2 regions of the Promicromonospora sp. CA-289599 genome follow, and region 2 is predicted to be linked to the other one. Evidence: riboswitches for the same ligand, from Rfam matches in the RefSeq annotation. Region 2 holds a riboswitch; the other holds the start of a gene.
What was found. Region 2 has a riboswitch for ZMP and ZTP ahead of glyA (serine hydroxymethyltransferase). Riboswitches for the same ligand answer to the same signal wherever they lie in the genome.
Positions count from the first base shown of each region.

Region 1 (8,990 bases), 1.7 Mb from region 2:
TGATGCCCGTGATGCGCTCGGCGACGAGCTCCTCGACCACCGCGTCGATCAGGCCCTGCCGGCCCCCGAAGCGGTGGTAGATGGTGCCCTTGCTGACGCCCGCCGCGCGCGCCACCGCTTCGAGCGGGGTGCTCAGCCCGTGGGCGCGGAACACGTCGAGGGCAGCCAGGCGGATGCCCTCGACGTTGCGCTGCGCGTCGGCGCGCAGGCGCGGGTTCTTGGACGTCACCGACCGGCCCCGGCCGGGGTGGCATCGGCGGGCGTACCGACCGTCTCGGCCCAGCTCGTGTCCAGGGCCTGCAGGAACGCGTCGACCGGCTGCGCGCCCGAGACGGCGTACTTGCCGCCGAACACGAAGAACGGCACACCCTGTATGCCGTACTGGTGGGCCTGCTGGATGTCGGCTTCGACGGCGTCCGCGAACTCCCCGCTCTCCAGCGCGGCGAGAGCGGCGTCTCGGTCCAGGCCGACCTCGGCGGCCAGGTCTGCCAGGACCTGGTGGTCGGCGACGTTGAGCCCGTCGGTGAAGTACGCCTTGAACAGCTGCTGGACCAGCTCGTGCTGCTTGCCGTGCGCGGCCGCGAAGTGGCTGAGCTGGTGCGCGGTGCGGGTGGCCACCGCCTGGGCCTGGTCCAGGCGGTAGTCCAGGCCGATCTGGCGGGCGCGCTCGGTGACCTGGTCGTTCATCGCCTGGGCCTGTTCGCGCGGGAGGCCGTGCTTGGCCGACAGCAGCTCGGTCGGGGTGACCGGGGCGTCGTCGTCGGTCAGGTGGGGCATCAGGAGGAAGCTGTGGTAGCGGATGTCGACGCCCGAGGCGTGCGGGAACTTCTCCAGGGCCTGTGCCAGGAGCGTGTCGCCCATGTAGCAGAACGGGCACATCACGTCGCTCCACACGTCGACCACCAGGCGGTCCGTGGCCTGGCCGAATGCCTCGCCGGCCATCAGGAGCACACCCCGTCCAGGTCGCAGACGCCGAACGCCTCGCCCGTGGGCAGGAGCTCGAACGGCGACGCGGGCGGGGGCGACGCGGTGGCGTCGACGGCCTCGGTGGTCTTCTCCGCGGGGGAGCCGACCACCGGGGCCGGATCCGCGATCACATTACTTGACGTCATGGTCAAGAACCCTAGGCAGAACTTGAACCGTGCGTCAAGATCGCGGTCCGCTGCTCAGTCGAGGACGGCGAACGCCTCCACCTCGACGAGCACGTCGGGCTCGAACAGGTAGTCGACGCCGATGAGCGAGACGGGCGGCAGGGGCCGCGGGATGCCGAGCTCGTCGGACACGCTCTCGAGGCCCGCCATGAAGTCGCCCATCTTGTCGGGGCTCCAGTGCGTGACGAAGAACCGGAGGCGCACGACGTCCGCGAAGGTCGCGCCGGCACCGGCGAGGCCGCGGGCCGTGTTGCGCAGCGCCTGCGCCACCTGGCCGGTGAGGTCGTCGGGCGCTATGTGGTTCGCCTCGGCGTCGCGCGCGATCTGGCCGGCCACGTGCACCTGGCGGCTGCCCGTGCCGATCGAGACGTGGTGATAGGGGACTGGCTGGAACATGCCCTCGGGGGTGAGCAGCTGGACGGTCATGGGAGGTCCCTTCGTCGCGGGGTCTAGGTTGTCGGTGGAGCGGTATCGCATGTCTACCTGGTGTCCGAAGGGAACTTCAACGAGACTAGGTTTCATGCCGGATACCACCGAACACGCAGAGCGCATACTGATCTCCGCGCACCACCGTGAGCTGCTCGACCAGGTGCTCGACAAGTGGTCGCTGCAGGTGCTGGACGAGCTGTGCGAGCAGCCGCTGCGGTTCAACGAGCTGCGCCGCGCCATCCCGGTCGTCACCCAGAAGTCGCTGACGGCGACGCTGCGGCGCCTCGAGCGCAACGGGATGGTCGACCGGGTCGTCGTGAGCTCGCGCCCGATCGCCGTCGAGTACCGCATCTCGGCACTCGGGCGATCCATCCAGGACCTCATCGACGCGCTGTTCCACTGGAGTGCCGAGAACATGCCCGACGTCGAGCGGGCGCGGGTGCGGTTCGACGCCGAGGGCTGATCCCGGAGCGTGAGGTGGCCGGCGAGGGCGCCGTCGGCTCAGCCGTTTCGCGCCGCGACTGTCAGCAGCTTCTCCAGCAGCGGGAGGGGCGACGCCCCGGGGGACCGGATGGCGCGCAGCTCACGGACGAAGCGCAGGCCCTTGACGGGGACGCGGACCAGCCGGCCGGCGGTGAGGTCGTCCCGGACGGCCAGGATGCTGAGCACCGCCGGCGCCGCACCCGACGCGACGGCCGTCCGCACCGCCGCTGTGGTCGGGAGCTCGGCCAGCGGGGTGGCGATCTCGTGCCCGGCGTCGGTCAGGAGCCGTTCGGCGCTGAGCCGGGTGCCGGAGCCCTTCTCGCGGGTGACGAGCGGTGTGCGCGCGAGCTCGGCGGCGGTCACGCCCCGCCGTCGGGCCCAGGGATGCTGCGGTGCGACGACGGCGACGAGCTCGTCCTTCGCGACGATGGTGGTGACCAGGCCCGGGATCTCGGTGGGCGTCTCCACGAACCCGAGCTGGTGGCTGCGGTCGGTGACCAGCTCGATGGCGTGCGCGCTGTTCGTCGCGGTCACCGAGACGGCGTGCTCGGTGGCGTCCTGGCCCCGGAGCGTCATGAGCCAGCGAGGGAGCAGGTACTCCGCGACCGTGAGGCTCGCGGCGATCGCCAGGGGTCGTGCGTGACCGGCGGTGCGCAGCGCGGCGACACCGGCGTCGAACCGGTCGGCCGCCTCGACCGTCTCGGCTGCCCACTGCGCCGCCATCGTGCCGTCGAGGGTGAGCGTGCTGCCGCGCGGCCCGCGGACCAGGAGCGCCACCCCGAGCATGCGTTCCAGCCGGCGCATCCGGGTCGACGCCGCCTGCTGGGTGATACCCAGCGTCCTGCTCGCGGCGGTGATCGAGCCGACCTCCGCGATCGCCGAGAGGAGCCGGAGCGACGGGAGATCCACACCGCTCCCAGCTACAACGTGAGGTTGTGGTTCCACAATGAGATCGAGGATACCGGCCAGGTCCACCGGTAGGGAGACTGAGGCGTATGGCCCGCTTCAGCATCGCGAACGTGACACCCAACTGGTTCGCCTCGGTGATGGGCACCGGGATAGTCGCCAACGCCGCGGTGACGCTGCCCGTCCACATCCCGGGCCTGCGCCAGGCCGCGGTCGGCCTCTGGCTGCTCGCGTCCGCGATGCTCGTCTTCTTCCTGACCGCCACCGTGCTGCACTGGCTGCGGCACCCCGCGGCCGCGCGTGCGCACCACGCCGACCCGGTGATGGCGCACTTCTACGGCGCCCCGCCGATGGCGCTGCTCACCGTGGGCGCCGGGACGCTCCTGATCGGCCGGGACGTGGTGGGCCTGCAGGCCGCGGTCGCCATCGACGCGGTGCTGTGGACCGTAGGGACGCTCGCAGGCCTGGTCAGCGCCGTGGCCGTGCCCTACCTCGCCTTCACCCGGCACCGGAACGCGCCCGACGCGGCGTTCGCCGGATGGCTCATGCCCGTGGTCCCGCCCATGGTCTCGGCCGCGACCGGCGCGCTCCTGCTGCCGCACATCGCGCCGGGGGAGGCCCGCGAGACGATGCTCCTGGCCTGCTACGCGATGTTCGGGCTGAGCCTCGTCGCGTCGCTCGTGATCCTGCCCCAGCTCTGGAGCCGGCTGATGCACCACCAGGTGGGCGCGGCCAGGATGGTCCCCACCCTGTGGATAGCGCTCGGCCCGCTCGGCCAGTCGGTCACCGCGGCCAGCCTGCTGGCGGCCAACGCCGCCGGCACGTTCGGGGCCACGTTCGAGCGTGGGCTCGTGTACTTCGCCGTCGTCTTCGGGGTCTCGGTGCTGGGCTTCGCCCTGATGTGGGCGGCGATCGCCGCCGCCGTCACGGTGCGCGCCGCGGTCCACGGGCTGCCGTTCTCGCTCACCTGGTGGTCGTTCACGTTCCCGGTCGGCACCTGCGTGACGGCGACCGCCGGGCTCGCCGCGCACACCGGGCTGACGGCGCTCGCGGTGCTCTCCGTGCTGCTCTTCGCCGGGCTGGTGGTGGCGTGGGCGGCTGTCGCCGTCCGGACCGTGTGGGACGGCCTCGGGTGGCGGCTGGTGCCGGCACCGGCCGAGGTGCTGGGCGAGCGCCGCGCCCTGACCACTGTGGGCTGAGCCGGCCGGCGCTCGGGCCGGCGGCTGAGGACGGGATCAGCGGACCGCCGTCACGACTCTGGCCGCGGCCGCCCAGGACAGGGCGCGCAGGCATCCGGACCGGATGTCGTCGAGGTGCGCGGCGAGCTTCGCCGGGTTGTCGTGCTGGAAACCCTGGCGCACCAGCGTCAGACCGGGGCCGAGGCGGAGGTGCAGCCCCCAGGTCAGGTGCGCGATCGCGAAGCCGAGGGCCGCGGCATGGCGCAGGTCGATCCCGGCGAGATCGCTGAGGGCTCGGCCGTACGTCTCGAGGACTGCCGGCTCGTCCAGCTCGCCGGAGCCGCCGAACCCGCGGTAGAGGGAGACGAAGGTGCCGAGGTCGAACCCCACGGGGCCGACGCCTACGTGCTCCCAGTCGATGAGGGCGAGGGTGCCGCGCGGGTCCAGCCCGGCGTTGCGGGGCGTGAGATCGCCGTGGACCAGGGTCTTGGGCAGTTCCGCGGCGCGTGCGCCCAGGCTCTCCGACGCGTCCAGGCAGGTGTGCAGGTCGCGGATCTGATCGGGGGTGAACAGCGCCCGGAGCAGCGGGTCGTCGGCCAGTGCCTCGAGGTTCTCGTGGCCCGCCTGGATGTGATGGGTGTAGGCGGCGTAGCCCTCCAGCTCCAGCCAGGGGGCGTCCAGCAGGCCGGGGCGCAGCACGCCCGGGATGTACAGGAGTGCGGCACGCCTGGCGGCGATCGTCGCGGTGTCGGGGGTCCAGCTCTGCTGCAGGACGGCGCCGATGTCACGCATCACCACCCAGGTGAAGCCGTGGTGGCTGAACACCGTCGCGGCCGGTGGCGTCGTCAGCCCGTTGGGCAGCAGGTCGGAGATGCCGCTGCCGTAGAAGTGCGCCTCGCGGCGGTCCAGGAGGCTGTCGCGCGAGTCGAGCAGGGTATGGCGGCCCCAGCCCAGGATCTTGACCGCCCACAGGGAAGGGCAGGTGTTCGGCGCCGCGATGCTCGCCCGCAGGACCGCTGCCTGACCGAAGGCGGTCGACTGGTCCACCACCGAGAGAACTCGCGCGCCCGCTCCCCAGGGGCCGTCGTGCGAGGCCAGCGCGGCCTCGATCGTGTCGGCGTCGGGCAGGACACGCTCGGTCATCGGTTTCCTCACGGCAACGGTGCTGTGGAATTTTCGGACGTACCACATCCGACCACGACTGGGCGAAAAATGCGCATTTCATTCTTGATGTGACGGGATCTCGCGGCCGGCTCTCGTGGCGCATGTCGAGATTCCGGCGGCGGCTCCGTCCCAGGGTCAGAGGCGGCCGCACGAGCCGCGCCGGCCCCACGGGCCGTACAACTGTCCGCCGGGTAGCCAGCGGTGATCTGGTGCTGAAGAGCCCGACCGCAGACCCGAACCCGGAAGCTTGGCCAGTAAGATCGCTTTCGATCTCACGGCGCAGGGCCAACGGTTTCGCTCCAGCCGTAACCGCCGGCAGTCTCACCGACCGGTAGTCTTACGACATCGCGACTGGCGCGGGTGGGTCACCACCAGGGAGCGACGTTCGGACGCATCGACCGCCTGGGTGCTCCTCACTCTTGAGGAGTTGCCATGAGCGCGATCATCATGGATGGCACCGCAGTCGCCGACGCCATACATCAGGACACCACGCGCCGGGCTGCGCGGTTCGAGCGTGCCAGCGGTCGCAAGCCATGCTTAGCGACACTCCTTGTCGGTGACGACCCGGCCTCGCAGACCTACGTACGAATGAAGACCAACCGGTGCCGATCGGCCGGTCTGGACTCGCGTCGATACCATCTCGGCAACGACGCCACCACCGAGGACGCCGTTCAGCTCGTGCGCGACCTGTCTGCTGACGAGAGTGTCGACGGGATCCTGGTCCAGCACCCGATGCCCGCCCAGATCGACGAGCGGGCCGTGTTCGAGGCGATCGCCTCAACCAAGGACGTCGACGGCGTGACAGCAGCGTCCTTCGCCGCCATGGCCCTGGCCGAGCCTGGGTTCGCCTCGTGCACGCCCGGCGGGATCATGCGCATTCTCGACGCCTACGACGTCGACCCCGCCGGGCAGCGGGCCGTCGTGGTCGGTCGCAGCCCCATCTTGGGCAAGCCGGTAGGAATGCTGCTGCTCGCCCGCGACGCGACCGTCACCTACTGCCACTCCAAGACCGCGAACCTGCCCGATGTCGTCGGTGAGGCCGACATCGTCGTCGCTGCCGTCGGACGACCCGAACTCATCAGGGGCGATTGGATCAAGCCCGGCGCGGTCGTCATCGACGCCGGCTACAACCCCGGCAACATCGGCGACGTCGAATACACGTCAGCAGCAAGCCGAGCTCGCCTCATCACTCCAGTGCCCGGCGGTGTCGGACCCACGACCATCGCCGTCCTCCTGGCCCAGACCGTCGACGCCGCTGAGGCCAACCAAGGTGATACCCGGGAACACTCGGCCTGACCCTCCCGCCACAGCAGTCGCTGACCTGGAATCAGCGACTTCCGGCATAGCCTGGAGCCGAACCCGACGGAAGGAAGCACCATGTCCCGCGTTCTGATCATCGGTGGCCACGGCAAGATCGCGCTCCGGCTCGCCCCTCTCCTCGTGGAGCGAGGCGACGTCGTCACGAGCGTGATCCGCAATCCCGACCACGGGGACGAGGTAGCGGCCACCGGAGCGATCCCGGTGATCGCCGACGTCGAGCACCTCGACACCGACGGGCTGACCGCGCTCCTGGACGGGCAGGACGCGGTGGTCTGGTCGGCCGGCGCGGGCGGCGGGAACCCGGAGCGCACCTACGCCGTCGACCGCGATGCCGCCGTCCGCTCGATGGACGCCGCGCAGGCGGCGGGCGTATCGCGCTATGTGATGGTGTCGTACCTCGGTGCCGGGCCTGGTCACGGGGTGCCGGAGGACAACTCGTTCTTCGCCTACGCCGAGTCGAAGACGGCGGCCGACGAGCACCTGCGTGCCTCCGACCTCGACTACACGATCCTGCAGCCCGGCCCGCTGACGCTCGACGAGCCCACGGGACTCGTCGAGGTGGCCGACCCGGGCGACGGCAGGGTCTCCCGTGCCGACGTCGCGGCCGTGGCCGCGGCCGTCCTGGCCGACGACAGCACCGTCGGACGCACCATCCCGTTCGGCAACGGTGAGACGCCGATCGCGCAGGCGCTCGCCACGGTGCCGTAGGCCCTGTGCCGGGCGGAACCGATCACCCCGATTGATCAGTTGCCCGCCGTCAGGGTTGTCGCCGCGAGGTTCCCCCTACGATCGCCAGATGCCTCAGCTCATCACCGCAGCGCTTGTCGTCCTCACGCTCACGGCCTGTCAGGCCGGCTCCGCCACGGGGCAGGAGGTGGATCCGAGCGCGGACGTGGCTGACACCGCCGCCGTCACCCTCCCGCCCACGAGCGGGGTGTTCGACTACCAGCTCGGTGCCGCCTACGAGCTCGACGGCGGGCTCGACGTCGTGGTCCGCGACGCCACGGCCGAGCCCGCCGCCGGTGCCTACAACATCTGCTACGTCAACGGGTTCCAGACCCAGCCGGGCGACGCGGACTTCTGGCTCGACGAGCACGAGGACCTGCTGCTCCACGACGCCTCCGGAGACCTCGTCATCGATCCGGAGTGGCCTGACGAGTACATCCTCGACCCCTCGACGGAGGCGAAGCGCGACGGCATCCTCGATGTGCTCGGCTCCGTGATCACCGGGTGCTCGGCCGACGGCTTCGACGGTGTCGAGATCGACAACTTCGACACGTGGACGCGATTCCCCGACCCGGGCACGGGGCTGATCGAGCAGGAGGACGCCTTCGCGCTCGCCTCCTCGTACATCGAGCTGGCCCACGACGCAGGCCTCGCAATCGGGCAGAAGAACGCCGCGGAGGTCACGGTGGACGGGGAGGCGCTCGGGTTCGACTTCGCGGTCACCGAGGAGTGCTCCGTCTGGAACGAGTGCGCCGCCTACACCGACGTCTACAAGGAGCACGTGCTCCAGATCGAGTACATCGAGGAGCTCGAGGGTGGGTTCGACGCGGTCTGCGACGACCCTGACCGCGCGCCGCTGACGATCCTGCGCGACACCATGCTGGTGGGCCCGGGCGACCAGGGGTACACGTACGACCAGTGCTGAGCTGTTCGTTGCGCGGCTCCGCGTCCAGCCGGAAGGTGGTCCGGGAGGTGCTGCGCCGCCTGGAGGCCACCGACCTCATCGAGGTGGCATCCGGTCGCGCGTTCAGTACCGATCCCCGGCGAGGTGGCGGAGCTGCTGTCGGCGGTTGATTCAAAATGAATCACCGCGTAGCCTCGTGGCAGGAGGTCGCCATGTCGAACAACATTGCCCGTGTTGATGAGTCGGACCTGAAGATGGCCTATGTCCGCGCGCGTCTGGCGGAGATCGAGCGGACCCGGCGCGTGTACCTCGCGGCTGAAGGTGGAATGCCACAGCGCGACATCGCGCGTGCCGTGCATATGTCTCAGTCCGCCGTGCATCGGCTGATCGCAAGGGCCAAGGTGTTGGGCGTCGGTGAGTCTGTCGAAGAAATCGTCCTCGAGAGGCACGTGGGCAAGTGCACGACCGACCAGATGCTCCGACGTCTGCGGGAGATGAGGGCTTGGCTGCCCCGCATTGTTGACCCTGTCGATGGTGTTCTACCCGGTTCGTCTGAGGAAGACGTCGAGGTACTGCTCGAAGGTGGGTTTCTCACCGAGTCCGAGGTTGACCTGATCCTTGATGCGCGTGAGTGAGCTGCACGACGAGGTTCACGCAGCGGCGCTGGCCGTGATCTCGGAAGAGCGCCCGCTGGATGTGATCCTTACGCGCGCGGAGCGGCGCCGACTC
Region 1 covers NZ_JBNJNI010000001.1:1,958,156-1,967,145, reverse strand. The annotation lists gene ACQEVI_RS08610 (TetR/AcrR family transcriptional regulator) at 1-229, opposite strand, end outside; gene ACQEVI_RS08605 (DsbA family oxidoreductase) at 226-942, opposite strand; gene ACQEVI_RS08600 (hypothetical protein) at 942-1,112, opposite strand; gene ACQEVI_RS08595 (RidA family protein) at 1,167-1,577, opposite strand; gene ACQEVI_RS08590 (winged helix-turn-helix transcriptional regulator) at 1,672-2,043, shown strand; gene ACQEVI_RS08585 (LysR family transcriptional regulator) at 2,082-2,972, opposite strand; gene ACQEVI_RS08580 (TDT family transporter) at 3,059-4,168, shown strand; gene ACQEVI_RS08575 (phosphotransferase family protein) at 4,205-5,290, opposite strand; ZMP/ZTP riboswitch at 5,649-5,726, shown strand; gene ACQEVI_RS08570 (bifunctional 5,10-methylenetetrahydrofolate dehydrogenase/5,10-methenyltetrahydrofolate cyclohydrolase) at 5,744-6,607, shown strand; gene ACQEVI_RS08565 (SDR family oxidoreductase) at 6,689-7,339, shown strand; gene ACQEVI_RS08560 (endo alpha-1,4 polygalactosaminidase) at 7,428-8,282, shown strand; gene ACQEVI_RS08555 (sigma factor-like helix-turn-helix DNA-binding protein) at 8,474-8,896, shown strand.
Region 1: another riboswitch for ZMP and ZTP. It lies ahead of ACQEVI_RS08570 (bifunctional 5,10-methylenetetrahydrofolate dehydrogenase/5,10-methenyltetrahydrofolate cyclohydrolase); the one in region 2 lies ahead of glyA (serine hydroxymethyltransferase).

Region 2 (8,990 bases):
CCCAGGCGTCCCGTTCGTCGACGAACGGGATGGTGCGTGAGTTCATGAGCCGGCGGTACGTGGAACCGGGTGCGATCGAGCACCAGCCCGCCACGACGTCGTCCACGTAGACCAGCACACCGGGGCCGGGCTCGCTCTCGCAGAGGTCCCGCATGTAGCCGGGACGCTCGTCGTTGCTGGCCCGGCTGTCGCGGTAGCTCATGCACCAGCAGCCCCCGCCGCCCGGTTTCTTGACCCCGACCACCTCGGCGAAGTCGTCGAACCGACCGACGGCGGGACGCACCTCGATTCGCGGGCGGGCCTCCGCCGTCTGCTGGGCTCCTGATCTCCCCATGCCCTGAATCTATGCGGAGCCGCTGACACGACCATCTGTACCGCGAACACCGTCGACCCGGGTGCGCCAACTCTGCCACCATGGACCCATGAGCAACTCCACCACGACGATCGCGCTGGTCGAGGACGACCACGCGGGCGAGCTCCTCACGTTGCGGCGCGCCGCGTTCGTGACCGAGGCCCAGCTGTACGACGACCCCCACATCCCGCCCCTGACCCAGACGCTCGCCGAGCTGCGGGACGACCTGGCCCGCGACGACGTCGTGACCATCGGCGCGTGGGAGGGCCACCGGATGATCGGCTCGGTGCGCGTCGAGATCGAGGGCGAGAAGGCGACGCTCGGCCGGCTCGCCGTCGCGCCGGACAAGCAGGCCCGCGGCATCGGCACCGAGATGCTCTTCGCGGTGCTCCCGTACCTGCCGGAGCAGACCAAGGAGATCTGGGTCTTCACCGGCAAGGACTCGAAGCAGAACCTCGCGATGTACACGAAGCACGGTTACGAGGAGCAGTACGACAAGGCGGCGGGCGACCTGACGTACACCTACCTGCGGCGCGTGCTGGGTGCCGCGGGCGCGCAGAGCGTGCCCCAGGACAGCACCCCAGGACAGCTCTGAGTCAGTAACCCCAGGCGTGGTAGGACTCGATCTCCAGCCACGCGTCGAACCGCGGGTTCTCGCGGTTCGGGTACGGGCTGCCCGTGTAGTGGGTCGCGAGCCGGTCGATGCCGGCCAGGCTCTCGTCGGGCGTGATCGTCACGCGGCCCTGGATGCTGATGTGCCGGTACCAGGTGTCGCCGTCGAGCACCGTGAGGGAGACGCGCGGGTCCGCGCGCAGGTGCTCCAGGCGCTTGCGGGTGCCGTCGAGGTTGAGCAGGACCCGGCCGTCGTCGTACAGGTACCAGGTGGCCACGGAGACGGGCGCGCCGTCGGGCTGGACGGTCGCCATGACGGCGGGATTCGGCTGGGCGAGGATCTTCGCGATGTTCTCGGGGACCGGGGGCGTGGCCACTGTGTGCTCCTTCGACGTCGGACGGTCCGAGCAGCCAATCAGGTATCGAGGCCCAGGCCAAGCGTGTCGAGCGACCGGAGCAGCAGGTTGCGGCGTCCGTCCTGGTGGTCTGCCCGGTCCAGGGCCAGCCGCGTGGCCCGGATCCCGGCGGCCGCCACCGGTTCGGGCGGGAACCGCACAGGCAGCTGCCGAACGATCCGGAGCCCCGTGCGTTCGGTGTCGGGGGCGCCGTCCATGACGTCGAGCCGGTCGAGCATCACCTGAGCGGCGAAGTGGCCGGCGCCGGCGCCGAGCCCTGCCAGCCCTCCGGTGTGCTGCACGCGACCGCCCGCGGCCTGCGCGAAGTACGCGCCCGGCCGCGTGGCCGTGTCGACGGTGCCCGACCACCTGTGCGTGAGCCGGATGCCCTCGAGCTGCGGAAACGTGGTCAGGAGGTGCTCGGTGAGCCGCCGGAACGTCGCGGGCCGGTCCTCGTACGTCCTGCTCATGCGCCCGCCGTAGTGGTAGACGGCGTCGTGGCCGCCGAAGACTATCCGGTCGTCCGCCGTGAGCCGGTAGCGGTGGGACCGGTTCGCCAGGTCGGCGAGACCCTGCCTGCCGCGCCAGCCGATGGCGCCCAGCAGGTCGGCGGGCAGCGGCTCCGTGGCGATCGCCGACGTGTAGACGGGCACCGTGTGGTGGCGGTAGCGCCGGAGCAGCGGGGGGAACGCACCGGTCCCGAGCAGCACGCGGTCCGCCAGCACGCTTGCCTCACCGCCGGGCGAGAGGGTGCGCAGCACGACGTCGTGCGCGCCACGGCGCGGCGGGACGAGGGCGGTCACCCGGGTGTGCTCGAAGATCTCCACGCCGAGCTCGCTCGCGGCCCGCGCCAGCTCCGCGGCCAGCCGTGCGGGGTGCACCAGCGCGGCGTCGTCGGGCCGGACCAGACCGGCCTCATAGGTGGGGCTCGCCACCTCGGCGCGCGTCTTCGCCCGGTCGAGGAAGGTGTGCGGGGCGCCGGTGCGGGCGGCCCACGCGGCGGCGTCGAGCAGCCAGTCGATCTGGTGCGGCTCGATCGCGAGGTCCACGATGCCGGTGCGTTCCCACTGGCAGTCCAGGCCCAGGGCGTGCACCGTCGCCCCGATGGCCGCGAGGTTCTCGTGGCCGAGCCGGCCCAGGAGAGTGTGCTGGCCGGGTTCGGCACGGCGGTCCGGGGCGTCCGGCGGGCGGCCGTGCGTGAGGTTCGCCCCGCAGAACCCACCGTTCCGGCCCGACGCGGCCCAGCCCACCGATCGGGCCTCGACCAGCACGACGCGCGCCCCGGGGTGACGCTGCTTCGCGCGGAGCGCGGACCACAGGCCGGTGTACCCGCCGCCGACCACCGCGATGTCGGCCCGGACCGGAGCGGACAGCGCCGGACGGCTCGCCCGCTCACCCAGGTCGTCCAACCAGAACACCGCGTGGTGCGTCATGCCCAGCGCGTGGTCGACGACGGCGCGGGCCGGGACGTTGCGCTCGAAGACGGTCTGGTGGAGACGTGCCATACGGCGAATCTAGCCAATGTCCGGTGACTGCCGGTTTCGCCGGGATGAGCGTCAGATGACGGTGCAGGTCAGGCTCAGGCGCCGAGGCAGATCGTCTCGTAGCTGCGCTGCGCGTCGAAACCGAGCGGGAGCTCGTCCTTGGTGCCCTCTGGGCACTCGACACCCCCGACCATCAGGCCGGTGACCGGGCGCGCGCCGTCGGACGAGCAGGCCAGCTCGGCACCGTCGCCGTCCACGCAGTCCCCGATCACGAGCTGCCCGCCACCCATCCCTGGGTCACCCGGATGGTCGTCGGACAGGTTGCGGGCACAGACCGCCTGGGTCTCCCCGCCGGCATTGCCGTCCTTCTGGAAGACGACGTCCGTGCCCTCCGGGCAGTGCAGCTGGCCCACCGACACGGCGTCCTGGATGTCGAGGACAGTGACGGTGGCAGCCGGGTCGTCGCAGGACAGCGCACGGTAGGTGGTCGTCTCCGCCTCGGCGTTCTCCGCGGCCGTGCTCTCCGCGGCCGGGTCGGGTCCGGCACACGAGTCGACCGCCCAGGTCGCGGTGGGCTCCTCGGCGGAGTCGGGGCCGAAGAAGTAGAAGCCGACGGCGCCGATGACGGCCGCGGCCACGAGGAACGCGACGATCGCCCAGACCCGGTCCCGCCTGCCGCTCTTCCGGCGACGGCCGCCATCGTCGCCGGTCCCTACAGGGCCGGTGGACGGCCAGCCGGGCTCCGGCTCCTGACCCGAACCGGGGCGGGCAGGGAACTGGCCCGACGGTGGTCGGCTCGCCGCGAACGGGCCGGACGGCGGCTGACCGCCGTTCCACGGGCTGTCCTGGCGGCGCGGGTCCGGCTGGTGTTCCGGAACGCCGGCGTCCGGTGACACGGGGTAGGGCATGGGCCGCACCATAGCCACGTCCTGCTGAATCGCGAAAGGGTCTCAGGTACTTTCCTTGCAATACCGGGCTTTTCGCTCCGCATCGTCGAGGACGGGATCACCGGGCGGTCGTCGAGCACGGGATCGTACCCGCCGCTGCTACGATCTTCGGGTCGCGACTGGCGTCAGGTGGATCACCACCGGGGAGCGACGAGTCATGCCGACGAGGGGTCGTTCGCCTGGGCCCCGGGTCACCTCGCGAAGGTGTGCGCCCGGGCAGTCGTGTCGTGGTGCGTGCGCTTTCCACCGCCGTCCGACAATCCCCGTCCCGCATGAATCGAGGAGCTATGAGCGCATCGACTCCCGACCCGCTCTCCACCCCGCTCGCTGAGCTCGACCCTGAGATCGCCGCCGTCCTGGACGGAGAGCTGGCCCGCCAGCGCGACACTCTCGAGATGATCGCGTCCGAGAACTTCGTGCCGCGTGCCGTCCTGGAGGCTCAGGGTTCGGTCCTGACGAACAAGTACGCCGAGGGTTACCCGGGCCGCCGTTACTACGGCGGCTGCGAGCAGGTCGACATCGCGGAGAACCTCGCGATCGCCCGCGCCAAGGACCTGTTCGGCGCCGAGCACGTCAACGTCCAGCCCCATTCCGGCGCCCAGGCCAACGCCGCGGTGCTGCACGCCCTGATCAACGCCGGTGACAAGATCCTCGGTCTGGAGCTGGCCCACGGCGGCCACCTCACGCACGGCATGAAGATCAACTTCAGCGGCAAGCTGTACGACGTCGGCGCCTACGGCGTGGACCCGGAGTCCTACCGCATCGAGATGGACGAGGTGCGCAAGAAGGCGCTGGAGCACCGCCCCGACGTCATCATCGCCGGCTGGTCCGCCTACCCGCGGCAGCTCGACTTCGCCGCGTTCCGCGAGATCGCCGACGAGGTCGGCGCCAAGCTCTGGGTCGACATGGCGCACTTCGCCGGGCTCGTGGCCGCCGGCCTGCACCCGTCCCCGGTGCCGCACGCCGACGTCGTCTCCTCGACGGTGCACAAGACGATCGGCGGGCCGCGCTCCGGCTTCATCCTCTCCAAGGGTGAGTACGCCAAGAAGATCGACTCCGCGGTGTTTCCTGGCCAGCAGGGCGGCCCGCTCATGCACGTGATCGCCGCCAAGGCGGTCTCGTTCAAGGTCGCGGCGACCGAGTCGTTCAAGGACCGCCAGGAGCGCACGCTGCGGGGAGCCTCGATCATCGCCGAGCGCCTCTCCCAGCCGGACGTCGCGGCAGCCGGTGCCTCCGTGCTGACCGGCGGCACCGACGTGCACCTGGTGCTCGTCGACCTGCGCAACTCAGCTCTCGACGGTCAGCAGGCCGAGGACCTCCTGCACGACGCCGGGATCACCGTGAACCGTAACGCCGTCCCGTTCGACCCGCGTCCGCCGCGCGTCACCTCGGGCCTGCGGATCGGTACGCCTGCGCTCGCCACGCGCGGGTTCGGCGACGCCGAGTTCACGGAGGTCGCCGACATCATCGCGACGGCCCTGAAGAACGGCGCGACAACGGACGTGGACGCCCTCTCGGCCCGCGTGGCAGCCCTGACGACAAAGTTCCCGCTCTACCCGGGTCTCTGACAATTCCGCTGAGTGCTGGGTATTTGCCCATCTGAACTGTTTCAGAGGGCAAATACTCAGCACTCACCGAGGGAGGTATGTGTGAGCGCTCAGATTCTCGATGGGAAGAGTGTTGCCTCGGCCATCAAGGGCGAGCTGAAGGAACGGGTCGCGGCGCTGCGTGAGCGGGGCGTCGTGCCCGGGCTCGGCACGCTGCTGGTCGGCGACGACCCGGGGTCGCAGTGGTACGTCGCGGGCAAGCACCGCGACTGCGCCGAGGTCGGCATCGCGTCGATCCGGGAGGATCTCCCGGAGACCGCCACGCAGGAGGAGATCGAGGCCGCGGTACGTCGGCTGAACGAGGACCCGGCCTGCACCGGGTACATCGTCCAGCTCCCGCTGCCGAAGGGCATCGACACCAACCGGGTGCTCGAGCTCGTCGACCCCGACAAGGACGCCGACGGTCTGCACCCCACCAACCTGGGGCGGTTGGTGCTGCGGGTCAACGAGGAGGTCACCTCCTCGCTGCCGTGCACCCCGCGCGGCATCATCGAGCTCATCGAGCGGTACGGCATCAAGCTCGCGGGCAAGGAGGTCGTCGTGCTGGGCCGCGGGACCACGGTCGGCCGGTCGATCGGCCTGCTGCTCACGCGGCGTGCGGTGAACGCCACGGTCACCCTGACGCACACCGGCACGCAGGACCTCGCCGGGCTGGTCCGGCGGGCCGACGTCGTCGTGGCCGCCGCGGGCGTCAAGGGCATCGTCTCCGGCGACATGGTGAAGCCGGGCGCCGTGCTGATCGACGTCGGTGTCTCCCGCGAGACCGACCCGGAGACGGGCAAGTCGCGCGTGGTGGGCGACGTGTCGCCCGAGGCCGCGAAGATCGCGGGCTGGGTGTCGCCCAACCCGGGCGGCGTCGGCCCGATGACCCGCGCGATGCTCCTGTCCAACGTGGTGGACTCGGCGGAGCGAACGCTGACGCTCTGACGGCGCGGCCCGACGTCGGCCCGCGTTGACCACAGCGGCTGCTGCCAGGATCTGCCGGATCCTGGCAGCAGCCGCTGTGCTCAACGCCGTGGCCGAAAGGCGCCAGACCTGGCCAGGGCCGGGCGGCAGGGTGGGGGTATGCACAGGACTCTCGATCTCAAGGTCATGTACTTCGGCACGCCGGTGGTGCTCGTCTCGACCCGGAATCCGGACGGGACGGCGAACCTCGCGCCGATGTCGTCCGCCTGGTGGCTCAACGACCACTGCGTGCTGGGCCTCGGCGACTCCGCTCGGACCGCCGCGAACCTGCACCGTGAGCAGGAGTGCGTGCTGAACCTCGTCCCGTCCGGCATGGTCGACGTCGTGGACCGGCTCGCGCTCACCACCGGGTCTCCCGAGCTGTCGCCGCGCAAGGCGGCGATGGGGTACGAGTTCGTCCCGGACAAGTTCGCCAGGGCCGGCGTCACCGAGCAGGCATCCGACCTGGTGCGGGCGCCCCGGGTCGCCGAGTGCCCGGTCCAGCTCGAGTGCGCACTGGTGCAGGAGAGCGTGCTCGGCTCGCCGGGCTCCGGAGCGGCGGTCTTCCAGGTGCGCGTGCTGCGCAGCCACGTCGCCGAGGGGCTGATCATCCCGGGGACGCACTACGTGGACCCGGTGGGCTGGGACCCGCTCATCATGAAGTTCTGCGAGTTCTTCGGCGAGGGCTCGGCGGTCCGGCCTTCGCGCCTGGCCGAGGCGTGGGAGATGCCGCACGCCGGGGTGCTCACCCGTTGACGCCGATGAGTTTCCGGACGGCGCCGGGTCGGAGTAGGTGAAGGGACCGACGACGGTCCCCACCGACTCAGGAGGACACGATGGCTACCGTTCGAGCGCATCTCTGGTTCGCGAACAACAACGCCGGCGAGGCGGCCGCGTTCTACGCCGAGCACATCCCCGGCTCGTCGGTGGACAACGTCGTGAAGGCGCCGGACGACGCGCCCGGTGCCGAGGCGGGCACCGACTTCGTCGTGGAGTTCACGGTGGGCGGGCTGCCCGTGACCGGGCTGAACGCAGGCCCGCACTTCACGCTGAACGAGGCGTTCTCCTTCTACCTGTCCGTCGAGGGCCAGGAGGAGGTCGACCACTACTGGGACCTCCTGACCGCCGACGGCGGCGAGCCCGGCGCCTGTGGCTGGTGCAAGGACAAGTTCGGGGTCTCGTGGCAGGTCATCCCCAAGGAGCTCGAGCAGCTGTCGGGCACCTACTCGACCCCGGCCGAGATCGCCACGATGAACGCGATGCTCAAGATGGGCAAGATCGACGTCGCCGCGCTGCGGGCGGCGCACGACGGGGCGTAGGTCGCTCAGCGCCGCCTGCGCCCCGTCGTGCGCCGCACGACAAGTGCCTGCTGCTCGGGGAACCTCCAGCCGTACCGTACGGCGAGCAGGCGCACCACGGTGGTGAGCACCACTGCGGCGACGGCGGCCCACAGCACGGGTACCCCGAGCGTCATGAGCGCCACGAGCAGTGCTGCGCCGCCGGCCGCCGCGACCGCATAGAGCGACCCGACGTGCAGCAGAGCGACCGGGAGGTTGAGGGTGACGTCGCGGAGCACGGAGCCGCCGACGGCCGCTGCCGTACCGACGAAGATCGCGGGGACGGCGGGCACCCCCAGAGCGAGGGCCTTCGAGGTGCCGATCGCGCCGAACAGGCCGATGACGACGGCGTCCAGCGGCAGGATGATCGGGTCGAGGCGAGCGAAGATCCGCTGCAGCGACAGCCCGGCCAGGGCAGTGACCGCCGCGACAAGCACGTACCAGGGCCCGTAGATCACCACCGGCGGTTCGCCGAGCAGGATGTCGCGCAGCAGGCTCCCGCCGAGCGCTACCCCGATTCCGACGAGCACCGTGCCCAGCACGTCGATGCGGCGGTCGGTGAACGCGCCGGCGAAGAGGGCGCCCTGGAGTGCGCCCAGCGCCACCGCCGCGAGCTCGGCCCAGAGCGGGATCCCGAAGGGGATGATCGTGTCCATGCGGGTGCTCGTTCTCCGTGCTCGTTCTGTGCCTCGTGCCCGCTGCCGGTCCCGTCCGCTCCGTGCGGAGCGTGTCGGGACCGGCGAGACGGGTCAGCGCGCGGTGGACCGTGCGGCCTCGAGGATCACGTCCGTCACGGACTCCGGCCGGGAGACCGTCACGGCGTGCGAGGCGTCGACCTCGACGAGCGTGGCGGCCGCGCGATCCGCCATGAAGCGCGAGAGCTCCGCGGGGACGGCCAGGTCCTTCGTGGCAGCGAGTACCCACGACGGGATCGACTTCCAGGCCGCGGCGCTGGCCTGCGCCTCGAAGGCGGCGAGCCCGAGCGGACGCTGTGTGGCCGCCATGTGCTCCGCCGTGGTCGCGTCGACGTCGCCCGCGAACAGCTCGTGGAACTGCGCCGGGTCGATGTAGAGCTCCGTTGCCGTCCTGCCGTCGGGCGTGGTGTACGGGAACGGCTGCGCCGCGCCGCCGAGCCTGGCCCCGGGGAACTTCTCGACGAGGTCAACGAGGCTCTCGCCGGGCTCCGCGAGGAAGCTCGCGACGTAGACCAGGGCGGTCACGTTCGAGTTGCCCTCAGCCGCGTGGCTCATCACGTGCCCGCCGTAGGAGTGGCCGGTGATGACGACAGGTCCGTCGATCGTCTTCAGCACG
Region 2 covers NZ_JBNJNI010000001.1:3,679,883-3,688,872, forward strand. The annotation lists gene ACQEVI_RS16305 (N-acetyltransferase family protein) at 1-334, opposite strand, end outside; gene ACQEVI_RS16310 (GNAT family N-acetyltransferase) at 423-947, shown strand; gene ACQEVI_RS16315 (PPOX class F420-dependent oxidoreductase) at 949-1,341, opposite strand; gene ACQEVI_RS16320 (NAD(P)/FAD-dependent oxidoreductase) at 1,380-2,864, opposite strand; gene ACQEVI_RS16325 (hypothetical protein) at 2,939-3,751, opposite strand; ZMP/ZTP riboswitch at 3,896-3,982, shown strand; gene glyA (serine hydroxymethyltransferase) at 4,078-5,358, shown strand; gene ACQEVI_RS16335 (bifunctional methylenetetrahydrofolate dehydrogenase/methenyltetrahydrofolate cyclohydrolase) at 5,440-6,324, shown strand; gene ACQEVI_RS16340 (flavin reductase family protein) at 6,463-7,098, shown strand; gene ACQEVI_RS16345 (VOC family protein) at 7,179-7,661, shown strand; gene ACQEVI_RS16350 (trimeric intracellular cation channel family protein) at 7,667-8,335, opposite strand; gene ACQEVI_RS16355 (alpha/beta fold hydrolase) at 8,429-8,990, opposite strand, start outside.